Limosilactobacillus reuteri: one gene and its partner. The main gene of each other region encodes a partner of the protein of the gene in region 2 in a complex. Links are inferred from orthologs where the notes say so. Each region holds a gene or a part of one and is shown on either strand. Other genes may lie near its edges.

What was found. Proteins that work in one complex are often made in the same cells at the same time.
Region 1: rplL (region 2) and rpmB share a complex: the UniProt entries of both Escherichia coli proteins name them as parts of the 50S ribosomal subunit. The link is inferred for Limosilactobacillus reuteri from one-to-one orthologs.

What each region holds. Positions count from the first base shown.
Region 1 is NZ_CP059275.1:711,060-716,728, reverse strand. What follows is about bases 1,023-4,022. They hold rpmB (50S ribosomal protein L28), read right to left. Parts: upstream 2,616-4,022; coding sequence 2,430-2,615; downstream 1,023-2,429. Other genes in these bases: rsgA (ribosome small subunit-dependent GTPase A), read right to left, coding at 3,921-4,022; rpe (ribulose-phosphate 3-epimerase), read right to left, coding at 3,267-3,920; HHK02_RS04150 (thiamine diphosphokinase), read right to left, coding at 2,616-3,266; HHK02_RS04160 (Asp23/Gls24 family envelope stress response protein), read right to left, coding at 2,067-2,429; HHK02_RS04165 (DAK2 domain-containing protein), read right to left, coding at 1,023-2,066. In the rest of the region: ATP-dependent DNA helicase RecG, read right to left, coding at 1-356; more of HHK02_RS04165, read right to left, coding at 357-1,022; more of rsgA, read right to left, coding at 4,023-4,811; pknB (Stk1 family PASTA domain-containing Ser/Thr kinase), read right to left, coding at 4,812-5,669.
Region 2 is NZ_CP059275.1:1,076,772-1,082,440, reverse strand. Bases 1-3,000 are described here. They hold rplL (50S ribosomal protein L7/L12), read right to left. Parts: upstream 1,684-3,000; coding sequence 1,318-1,683; downstream 1-1,317. Other genes in these bases: HHK02_RS06300 (DUF1700 domain-containing protein), read right to left, coding at 2,674-3,000; HHK02_RS06305 (PadR family transcriptional regulator), read right to left, coding at 2,341-2,673; mscL (large-conductance mechanosensitive channel protein MscL), read right to left, coding at 1,969-2,340; HHK02_RS06315 (hypothetical protein), read right to left, coding at 1,684-1,968; rplJ (50S ribosomal protein L10), read right to left, coding at 817-1,317. In the rest of the region: more of HHK02_RS06300, read right to left, coding at 3,001-3,285; HHK02_RS06295 (DUF4097 family beta strand repeat-containing protein), read right to left, coding at 3,286-4,041; adhE (bifunctional acetaldehyde-CoA/alcohol dehydrogenase), read right to left, coding at 4,042-5,669. UniProt on the Escherichia coli protein: The binding site for several of the GTPase factors involved in protein synthesis (IF-2, EF-Tu, EF-G and RF3). Is thus essential for accurate translation.

The DNA.
Region 1 (5,669 bases), 370 kb from region 2 along the record:
GCATCCCATTTCCCCATTACAGTTACTTGCTGATTTAGTTCGATTTGCTTTTTAATATAGGGCTGATTAAAAAAAGTTGCGATCACCACTTCATTACCTACCTGCATTCGAAAGGTAAGCCGGTTGCGCCGATAACCATAGCGGACCAAGAGCGGTTCTGACACCACTACTCCTTGAAGAGTAATTTTCTGCTTATCCTTGGCGCTTTCAATGTCTGTAGGCGTAAAATCGTTATAGCGAGTGGGATAATACGTCAACAAATCTTCAATAGTATCTATTCCCAGAGTAGCTAGATCTGCTACCCGCTTAGGACCAACTCCTTTTAAATTGGCGACGGAATCCGTTAAACTCCGCAACTATTCAACCGAAATCAGGTACGGATAAACTGGCTGACCACCATCGTAAATCTGAATATCTAATTCATCATCTACTTCTTCAACTGCTGCTTTAATCTCTTCAGCAGTTTTTTGATCACCACCAGCTCCATATAAGATCGTTACAATTTCACTATCCTCGTCAAGCATGGCTTTAACCATCTTAATAGCGGCTTCTTTCAGCTCCAAATCAGTAGTGACGATTTTACCATCAACAATTCCCATGTAGTCGTCTTTCTTAATTTCACGACCATCAATTGTTGTATCACGAACAGCATTAGTAACCGCTCCACTGGCAACCGTATTTGTATTAGCTTCCATATTTGCTTGATTTTCGTCCAAAGATGCTTCTGGGTTGTACTCAAGCAACGCACTCATCGCTTGGGCAATCGTCTTACTGTGGACAATTTTTGTTGGAATATCAGCGACTTCAGCAGCTTGATCAGCAGTCATAAAGATGTTGCCGTTATTTGGCAGAACAATAGCTTGCTTGGCACCACTATTATTAATGGCATCAAGAATATCTTGAGTGCTTGGGTTCATTGTTTGACCACCTGTAATGATATGGGTAACACCCAAGCTCCTTAATAATTTCGCTATTCCTTCTCCTGATGCGACGGCAATAACAGCTGTCTGGAGGTCCTTTTTAGCTTCTGCAGCTGCTTTTGCCTTCTCAATTGGCGACTCACTGTCAGCGTCTTCTTCATCTTTTTCCATGATCTCTTCTTGTTGCCAAACCATGTTATGAATTTCAATTGTCTGTAAATCACCGAATTGTTGACCCCAAGATAAAACTTTACCAGGATGCTCGGTATGAACATGGACCCGCACAACTTGATCATCGTTTAGAACAAGTAAACTATCGCCTAAGTCAGCTAAGTAGTTATAGAAAGTATCATAGTCAAACTTTTGAGTCACTTGTTTACCCTTACCAAGTCGTACCAACATTTGAGTACAGTAAGTATACTTGATATCTTCAGGATTAAGCTTTCCTTGAACGCTTTGGTGATCCATGGCGTGAACCATCTCATCAATTTCAGCATTGTCAGGTTTATAGTCATCACTTTTATCTACGCGGCCACTCAAGGCTTCATCAAAGGCTTGAAGTACAAAGACAAGTCCTTGCCCACCAGAATCTACCACGCCAACTTCTTTCAGGACTGGCAATAAATCCGGCGTCTTTTTAAGCGCTTCTTCACCTGCTTCATAAATAGTATGCATAATCTCAACAAGATCATCAGTCTCTTTAATCTTATTGAGGCCTGCTTGAGCTGATTCACGAACAACAGTTAAAATGGTACCTTCTGTTGGCTTCATCACAGCCTTATAAGCTGTCTTTGCACCATTAGCATAAGCATTAACAAAGTCAGCAGTAGATAAAACATCCATGCCTTCTGTTGCCTTTGCAAAGCCACGGAAAATCTGCGATAAAATAACCCCAGAATTTCCGCGTGCTCCCATCAAAAGGCCCTTTGCTAACGCTGCACTCAGGTCGCCAACCCTCTTACTGGTTTCGTTGCGTTCGTACTTGGCACCGCTTGCCATTGAAGAAGTCATGTTTGTCCCGGTGTCTCCATCTGGAACTGGAAAAACATTTAATGAATTAATAAATTCAGCGTTCTTACCAAGTTTATCGGCGGCCGCCTGGACCATTTTACCGAATTCAAGGTTTGTAATTTTTGTTACAGCCAATTAATCTTCTAGTGTCCGCACACCTTGGACACATACATTAACTGAATTTGCCGTAATACCGAGCATTGTTTCAAGATTATACTTTACCTTTGCTTGGACACTTTTTGATACTTCTGAGATCTTTGTGCCATAGCCTACAATAATATTTACGTCAACAGCTACACCATTATCTTGCTGCCGAACAACAACGCCGCGCGCAAAATTTTCACGACGAAGAATTTGGTTAACCCCATCACGGAGGGGGTTTCGGCTTGCCATTCCAACAACACCGTAGTTATCAGTAGCAGCCCCACCAACAACTGATGAAATCACATCATTATCAATGTCAATTGTACCTGACTTAGTTTTGATTTTTACTGCCATTTAAACCCGAGTCACTTTACCTGACTTCAGTGTACGTGCTGAAACGTATACCTTCTTAGGCTTACCATTAACTAAAATGGTTACCTTTTGCAAGTTAGGCTTCCAGCTACGCCGACTTGAGTTAAGGGCGTGAGAACGCTTATTACCAAATTGCGTCCGTTTACCGTTGATAAAATCTTTAGCCATCTATTTTAATTGGTCGCTACACTGAATTACAGAAATAATTCCACTTTCAAATGAAAAATGATTTTCTCCAGCTGTAAATTCATTGCTTGTCCACGAAAATGGAATTTGACTACTCCAGTTTTGCAGTGGATATTTTTCGTCTTTTAACGTAAGGCCTCGAACAGGAGTAAGATTGACAAAGGCCAGGTACTTCTTATGCGGCAGGCGAGAAATAGTGTAATCCCCTGGCAAGTAGTAAGAGACAACATTTTGACAGTCAATAATCTTAATCTTGGTTAAGTATGGTTTAAATTCACTCTGCAACGGAAGAAAGAGGTTAGCTAATAAATGGTCTAAGCGTCCTCCCGTTGCACCAAAAATTTCAATTTCATCAGCCTGTTCTTGGATTGCAAATTTCACGCCCAATTGCGTATCAGTATAATCTTTTTCAGGAGGATAAGTTTTTATACGAGTAATTTTACCTTCTAAACCTTGCAATTCCTCCCCAGTAACGGAATCAAAGTCACCAATTGCTAAAACCGGCTTAATTCCCCACCTTAATAATCTTAAAGCCCCCCGGTCAACCCCAATCCATTTTTCATCTTTACGTTGCAAAATCAACTCGGTTGGAACCATTTCAAGCGGACCGCCAACTAGTATATTTACTCTCATTTACTTAGTAGCATCTTCAAGAGCCTTGATTCGTTCAGCAGGATCTTCAGCGTTAAAGACATATGAACCTGCAACTGCTACTGTAGCACCGGCTTTGTAGCAATCGACAACTGTCTTATCGTTAACTCCACCGTCTACTTCAATATCGAAATTATAGCCCTTTTCTTCTTTAATTGCGTTTAATTGGGCAATCTTGTCAACGGTTTCCGGTAAGAACTTTTGACCACCAAATCCAGGGTTAACAGTCATTACCAAGACTTGGTCAACCATGTGTAATACTGGTTCAATCATCGCTACTGGTGTACCTGGGTTAATAACAACTTCGGCTTTTACGCCACCGTTTTTGATAATTTGAAGAGCACGGTGAATGTGTTGAGTAGCTTCTACTTGAACACCAATAATATCAGCGCCAGCATCAATGAACATTGGTAAAATATGTTCTGGACTTTCAACCATCAAGTGCACATCCAATACCATGTTTGTAATTGGACGAATAGCCTTAACAAAACCTGGTCCGTAAGAAATACTTGGAACAAAGGTACCATCCATAACATCAATGTGTAAGTATGGTGCACCGGCCTTTTCTACCTTTTCAATGTCCTTTTGTAAATTTACATAATCTGCACTTAAAATTGATGGTGCAACTTTAATCATTCATTTCTTATAATTTGGTTTTTGATTAGTAATCAATTCATGGAACTGAAGATAATCATCATACCGACTCTTCATGATTATACCATTGTTTACCGCTTCCTTCACAGCACATTGTGGTTCTTTTATGTGAAGGCAACCCCGAAACTTACAATCAGCTGAATTTTTAGCCATTTCAGGGAATAAATGCGGCAAATCATTTACCGTCATATCAAATGTTTCGTACGATGAAAAACCTGGGGTATCGGCTATCAGAGCACCGTTAACATCTAGTAAACTTACTTTTCTTGTTGTATGCCGTCCCCGTTGAAGCGCTTGGGAAATTTCACCAGTCGCTAATTTTAATTGGGGAGCCAAATGATTAAGCAAGGTTGACTTCCCTGCTCCTGTCTGCCCCATCATTGTTACAATATTTCCCTTTAATTCTTCCATCAAACTTACTAATTGATCAGGGTTAAAGGGCTCACGGGCCGCATAAACATGGTAGCCAATTTTACGATAGCCCTCGATCGTTGGTAAAAGTTGTTGGTATTCATCATCTGTCAGTAAGTCAGTCTTTGAAAAATAAATTAAAGGAGTAACATCTTGGGCTTCTAAAGCAATCAATTGACGGTCTAAAAGGTTAGCGGAAAATGCTGGTTCTTTAGCTGAGGTTACGACAACTGCCATATCAACATTAGCAACAGGCGGCCGCACCAACTGATTGCGACGAGGCAAGATTTTTAATAAATACCCTTCCTGTTGATTTTCAGCACTGAATTCAACATGATCGCCAACTACTGGCTTGATCTTTCGTTGACGAAAGTTTCCACGCGCCCTTGTCCGATAAATCTTTTCATCTGCAATTACATCATAAAAGCCACTTAATGATTGTTGGATTATTCCTGTTTTCAATTATCCAGTAATATTTGTTGCACTCATAATCGTTCGTCCATTGCGAACAACACGGTATGCACCTGTTTGTCCTTGTTTAAGGGTAAATGGCACATTAATTGTTGTTTCCTGATTAATTGTAATATCTTGATACTCCATTGTTAAATTATGGTTGGCATCTCTGATATATACCTGTACACGGTTTTCACGCTGGCCACCATTTCCATCGAATGGAATGTTAATCTGAATATTCGTCGTCTTTGTTTGATTACCAGAATTAGCAATGGAAACCGTTAACGTATCACCATGATTTAATGTCGATCCAGCTCGCGGCGTCTGATTAATCACATGGTTAGTCGCGATTGTTTTTGATTTTTTCTCTTGAGTTGTCAATTGCAAATTATTTTTATTTGCAAACTGTTGCACAGCACTAATATCTTGATTCTTAAAGTTTGGAATCTTAATTGGTTCTTTCCCTGCGCTTACTCGAAAAATAATTGTGTTAGCAGCAGGCTTAACAATCGTACCTTTTTTGTGGTTTTGTCTGATAATCTGTCCCTTATCGATATCATCCGAATACACTGGTTCTTGATGAACTTGAAATCCCTTGCGACGAAGGTTAGCGGCTACTGAAGAATAGTCCTCACCAACATAATCAGCCATTTGCAATTGCTTAACTCCTGTACTAACCGTTAAATTAATTGGGGTACTAACACGGGTCTTATGGCTGACGTCAGGATTGGTTGAAACAATTCGGTTTTTATCAACCGCCTGACTATTTACTCGAGTAATCTTACCAATCCGTAAGTTTTGCTGGTGCAATCGTTGTTCTGCCTTTAGCACTGTCATTCCTTCTACATCGGGGATGATTACTTGACG
Region 2 (5,669 bases):
ATTATGAAAATCAACAACATCTAATGGGGAAATCAAATGAAAATGATTATCGTTTCCAAAAATTTTATTAGCAACCGCTTGAACTTTAGGATTCAGATGAACCGGGTAAATAACGTCAATATCATCCCGTTGATCCACAATCTCTTGAATCGCCTTAAAAGTTTCTTCCATCGGTTTACCCCAATTTTCTCGCCGATGCATGGTAAGTAAAATAACCTTCTTGTCGGGATCAATTTCGTCTAATACTTGGTGATGATACGAATGGTCAATTGTATACCGCAAAGCATCGATGGCAGTATTTCCCGTCACTATAATCCCATGCTGATGATTTCCCATTTTGAGATTGTTAGCACTTGTTTGGGTGGGAGCAAAATATAAATCAGCAAGATCATCAATCATTTGCCGGTTCATCTCTTCTGGATAAGGCGAATATTTATCCCAGGTTCGCAAACCAGCTTCGACATGACCAATAGCAACCCGATTATAAAAGGCAACCAAAGCTGATGCGTAGGCTGAACTAGTATCGCCATGAACTAGCACAATATCTGGTTGCTCTTTTTGAATAATCGGTTCAAGCTTCGTCATCGTTTCAATTGTAATTTCCGTTAATGTTTGTCCAGGACGCATTATTTTCAAATCATAATCAGGGGTTATTTGAAAAACAGCTAAAACCTGTTGAAGCATCTCAGCATGCTGACCTGTCGAAACCACTACTGATGAAAAGCGATCATCCTGCTCCAAGGCCTTGACTACTGGCCCCATTTTGATTCCCTCTGGACGAGTTCCAAATACCGTCATTACTTTAATCTTTCTCATTTATGCGGCTTTGTCTTCCTTGTCGGCAATAGCCTTGACTGCGCGAGCAATCTTCCGCATTGGATCTTGCAATGCAGATGCAAGCATTGACAACAGTTCTTCGCGACCTGGCATATTTGCGTATTCGTTGATTTCGTCAAGAGTCTTAACACTCTTTTCGATGAAACCACCCTTGATTTCAAGAGCGTCGTGGTCATCAGCGAACTTCTTCAAGATCTTAGCTGGAGCAATTGGGTCTTCGTCAGAGAAGGCAACAGCAGTTGGTCCAACAAAAGTAGAACGAAGATCTTCGTAGTCAGTACCTTCAACAGCACGATCAAGAATCTTGTTCTTGATAACTGACATTTGGATACCAGCATCACGAAGTTGCTTACGTAAGTCAGTAACTTCCGCAACAGTTAAACCACGGTAATCTACAACGATAGCACTTTGAGCTGCGTTAAGCATATCAGTAGTTTGCTTAACGATTTCAGCTTTCTTAGCAATAGCTGCTTCACTCATCTACTTAAGGGTAACAGTAGCACCGGCGGCTTCAAGCTTTTCCTTGATGTCGTTAGCTTCGTCTTCCTTAACGTCTTCCTTGATAGCTGATGGAGCACCATCAACAAGGTCCTTAGCGTCCTTAAGACCAAGACCAGTAATGTCCTTAACAGCCTTAATAACCTTAACCTTAGCTGAACCTGGTTCAGTTAATTCTACAGTGAAGCTGTCCTTAGCAGCAGCGTCGCCACCAGCAGCACCTGCAACTGCAACTGGAGCAGCAGCAGAAACGTCGAATTCTTCTTCGATAGCCTTAACTAAGTCGTTAAGGTCAGAGATTGATGCTTCCTTTAATGAAGCAATGATAGCATCCTTATCAAAAGCCATCTACTTTGCAGGATGAGTAGTACTATCATTGCTTGTGCGGTAACCAAAGTAGAATTGAATAGCAGCAATAGCGATGTTAACCCAGTTCATAGCAATAAACCAACCGTTAATTGCGCTTGCATCATGAGATACACCATAATAAACCCAAAAACCGATAACAATTGCACAAATATTGATCCAAGCGAAAGTCTTTTGTAGAATTTGATTATTAAGTTGGAACCACATCCAAATGACATTAATGACAAAACAAATTGCCAAGATCCAAAAAATAACATTAAATAACATTTAATCTTTATTCTTTTTCAGAAGTTCAGTAATTTCTTTGAGGTACATAACTTCTTCGCTAGGAGTATCTTTTTTGTTATCTTCTTTTTTGCGGAATGTATTGATTGCTTTTACCATTAAGAAAACAACAAAGGAGATAATCAGGAAGTTAATGACTGCATTTAGGAAACTTCCGTATTTAAACTGAGCATCGCCGACCGTCAAAACAAGATTAGATAGGTCAATTCGACCAATGAATAAACCAATAAGGGGGTTAATAAGGTTATTAACTAATGATTTTACGATTGAGGTAAAAGCTGCACCAACAATTATCCCAACTGCCATGTCAATAACGTTACCACGAGCAATGAATGTTTTGAATTCTTTTAACATTCATTCATCTTTATCTTCTCCCTCACCTAACCCATAAAAAATACCATCTAAACTATTTTTATAATCAGTCCATAACTTACGAATACGTTGTAAATGCTCCTTGCCGGCTTCCGTAATTTGATAATAACGGCGATTTCGCCCCTGGTAAGGCTGATCATAAGTTATTAAATAACCGTCTTTTTTTAACCGGCGTAAAACGGGATACATTGTTGATTCGGAAATGGTAATAGCTGATTGCATTCGCTGAGTTAAGGCATACCCATAGTAATCTTTGTGTTCAAGAATTGCTAAGACCATCCCATCGAGTAAGTCAGCTGTAATTTGAATCTTCATTTACTTTTTCCTCCTTGCCTGCACTTTTGCATAAATGAACTTAGCAAAGTTCGCAATCCCTTGAACAATAACTCTGATTAACCAGTAAATTAAAGGTAAACAAACAAGGAATAAGCCGATCAGTGTCAATCCTAAGCCAAAATAAAATAGTCCGCTAAACAGGTTTGTTGCAATTAAACCAATTCCAATATAAATAGATACGATCGCTATGGCAGCAACCCCAAAAATTAAAGCAACTATTCCAACAATCAAACTTAAGGCGACTCCCCCTGCTGCCAACAATAGTGCCAATACGGCAATTCCTAGCCCAAACGTTATTGGGGAAGTAATAATTGCTACTAGCACCCACCAAAAGACACGCCAACTAGAATGAGGCGAAGCAGGGTGTCCTTCTTTGATCGACTCATTATTAGCTTTAATGGAATAATCGGCTAATATCTTATGACTTAACTGTCGTGGCGTTCCTAACCTTTCTTCAATCGCTGTTCGGGTCTCCAGCCCAGCATCGGCAATATATTCATCATAAAATTCTAAGGCATCATTTCGTTCCTCATCAGTTAATTGTCTTAAATATATTGATAAATCATTAATGTATTTTTGACGTTCATTCATTTAATTCACTTCATTATCACCAGATTGCGTTATCAAGCGGAGCACATTTTCTGCATCATCATTCTGATGTAAGGGTTCTTCACCCTTATCTTCACCATTAAGTTCATTATCACCTGCATCAGTCTTTAGGAAGTAGCCATCAACAGTTGTGTTTGTGACCGTATTATCACCAGATTGATTATTAACAGTATATTGTCCTTGAACTGTTAAATCATGTCCTGTGAAGTTACCTGACGAGAGTTTTGTACTTCCTCCACGTAATGTAACTTGACGGTATTCAACCTCGCCTGCATCACTGTTAACATCAATATTGTCCATTTTAACTTGAGAAACTGTTAGATCACCACTCTCTAAATGAATACGACCAGCTATGGCTTGATCATGTGGGATAGTCACAATGATTAAATCTTGGTGGGGCTGATAATCATTAAAGTTAAAGACAAGCGGAAAGCCACCAGTTTGGCGAATTGAAGCAACGTTATTATGAACAGTTACGGCCGGAGAATGCTTGCTTATACCAGAATAAGTAATTTGATATTTTTTGCCTTCACGAACTATTACATTAGCTGTCGATGCTGAGATATCAATCCGTTCAAAAGCTTTATTAGTACTTATTGTTTTAGTGTGAGAATGAAAAATTGCTGGACGATTGTTCTCAAAATAAACAGCCTTGTTACCATTATTAAAGAAGCCTATTCCGAGGAGGATTACTCCTAAGATTAAAACAATTACTCCCACCTTAAATACTTTTTTCATTTATTTTTCTTCAACGCCAGTACCATCGTAGCAACGTTCAAGTAATTCCTTGAGTTGGCTAACAAGTGGTTCAACTGGGTTAGTAGTAGTACATTGATCTTCGTAAGCTAAGCGAGCAAGATCGTCAACTACTTTATCAAATTCTTCACGTGTAACGCCATTGTCCTTAAGACTAAGCTTAACACCACATTCGTGAGCAAGTTCGATAACTTTCTTAGCATATGCTTCAGCTAATTCTTCATCAGTGTTGCCTTTCAAACCAATGAACCGTGCAATGTCAGCGTAGTCCTTAGTTGCATGGTAAGTCTCATAGTGAGGCCAGAGAGCAAGCTTTTGTGGACGTTTTGCGTTAAAGCGAATTACTTGTGGCATTGCAATAGCGATAAGCAAACCGTGAGGAAGACCGAATGCTCCACCCATCTTGTGGGCAAGAGAGTGGTTAATTCCTAAGAAGGCTTGACCAAATGCCATACCGGCCATTGTTGAGAAGTCGTGCATCTTACGACGAGCTAACTTGTCACCTTGAACTGACTTAGGAAGGTTTTCCATAACACCCTTGATGGTTTGTAGTGACCAACCACGAGTGTAATCAGTTGCCATAACAGAAACATATGATTCAGTAGCGTGACATAAAACATCTAGTCCAGTCCATGCAGTAGTTTTTGCTGGGACAGTTTCAACGAATTGTGAGTCAACAATCGCAATGTTTGGAGTTAAGGCGTAGTCAGCAAGTGGGTACTTAACATGAGTTTCTGAATCGGTAATAACCGCAAATGGAGTAACCTCTGAACCAGTACCTGATGTAGTAGGAATCCCAATAAGTTGAGACTTAGTAGGCTTCTTGATTTGGTAAGCACGCTTCCGAATATCAAGATACTTTTGCATAACCCCATACCATGAAGTTTCTGGGTGCTCATAGAACATCCACATAGCCTTGGCAGCATCCATTGGTGAACCACCACCAAGAGCAATAATTGTATCAGGTTTGAAGTCGTTCATCATGGCAACACCTTTTTCAACAGTGTTTGTTGATGGATCTTCTTCAACGTCATCAAATACTAAGAAAGCAGTGTTGTTTTGACGTTGACGCAATTGATCGATAACACGTTGAACGTAACCACGCTTGCTCATTCCAGGACCAGTAACGATAAATGCTCGGTTAATGTTTGGAATATCTTGCAATTCTTTTAGTGAGTTGCGTTGAAAGTATACTTTTGGGGGAATCTTAACCCATTGACGGTTTTCACGCCGCTTTGCAATTGTTTTGATGTTTAAGAGATCCCAATCAGTAACGTTGTGAGAAATTGAGTTACCACCGTATGAACCGGTACCTAAAGTAAGTGATGGTGTCATGTTGTTGTAAATGTTACCAATACCACCGATACCAGATGGAGAGTTAACAATGATCCGTGAAGCACGCATTTCAAGACCGTACTTAGTTGCTAAATCATCATCAAGGGTATGAATAGCAGCAGTGTGACCTTCACCACCATAGTGTAATAATTGAGCACAAATATCAAAGGCATTTTCATGTGAAGTAGCCTTGTACATTGTTAATACTGGTGAAAGCTTTTCAGCTGAAAGTGGGTACTTGTCACCAACCCCTTCATATTCAGCGATGATAACCT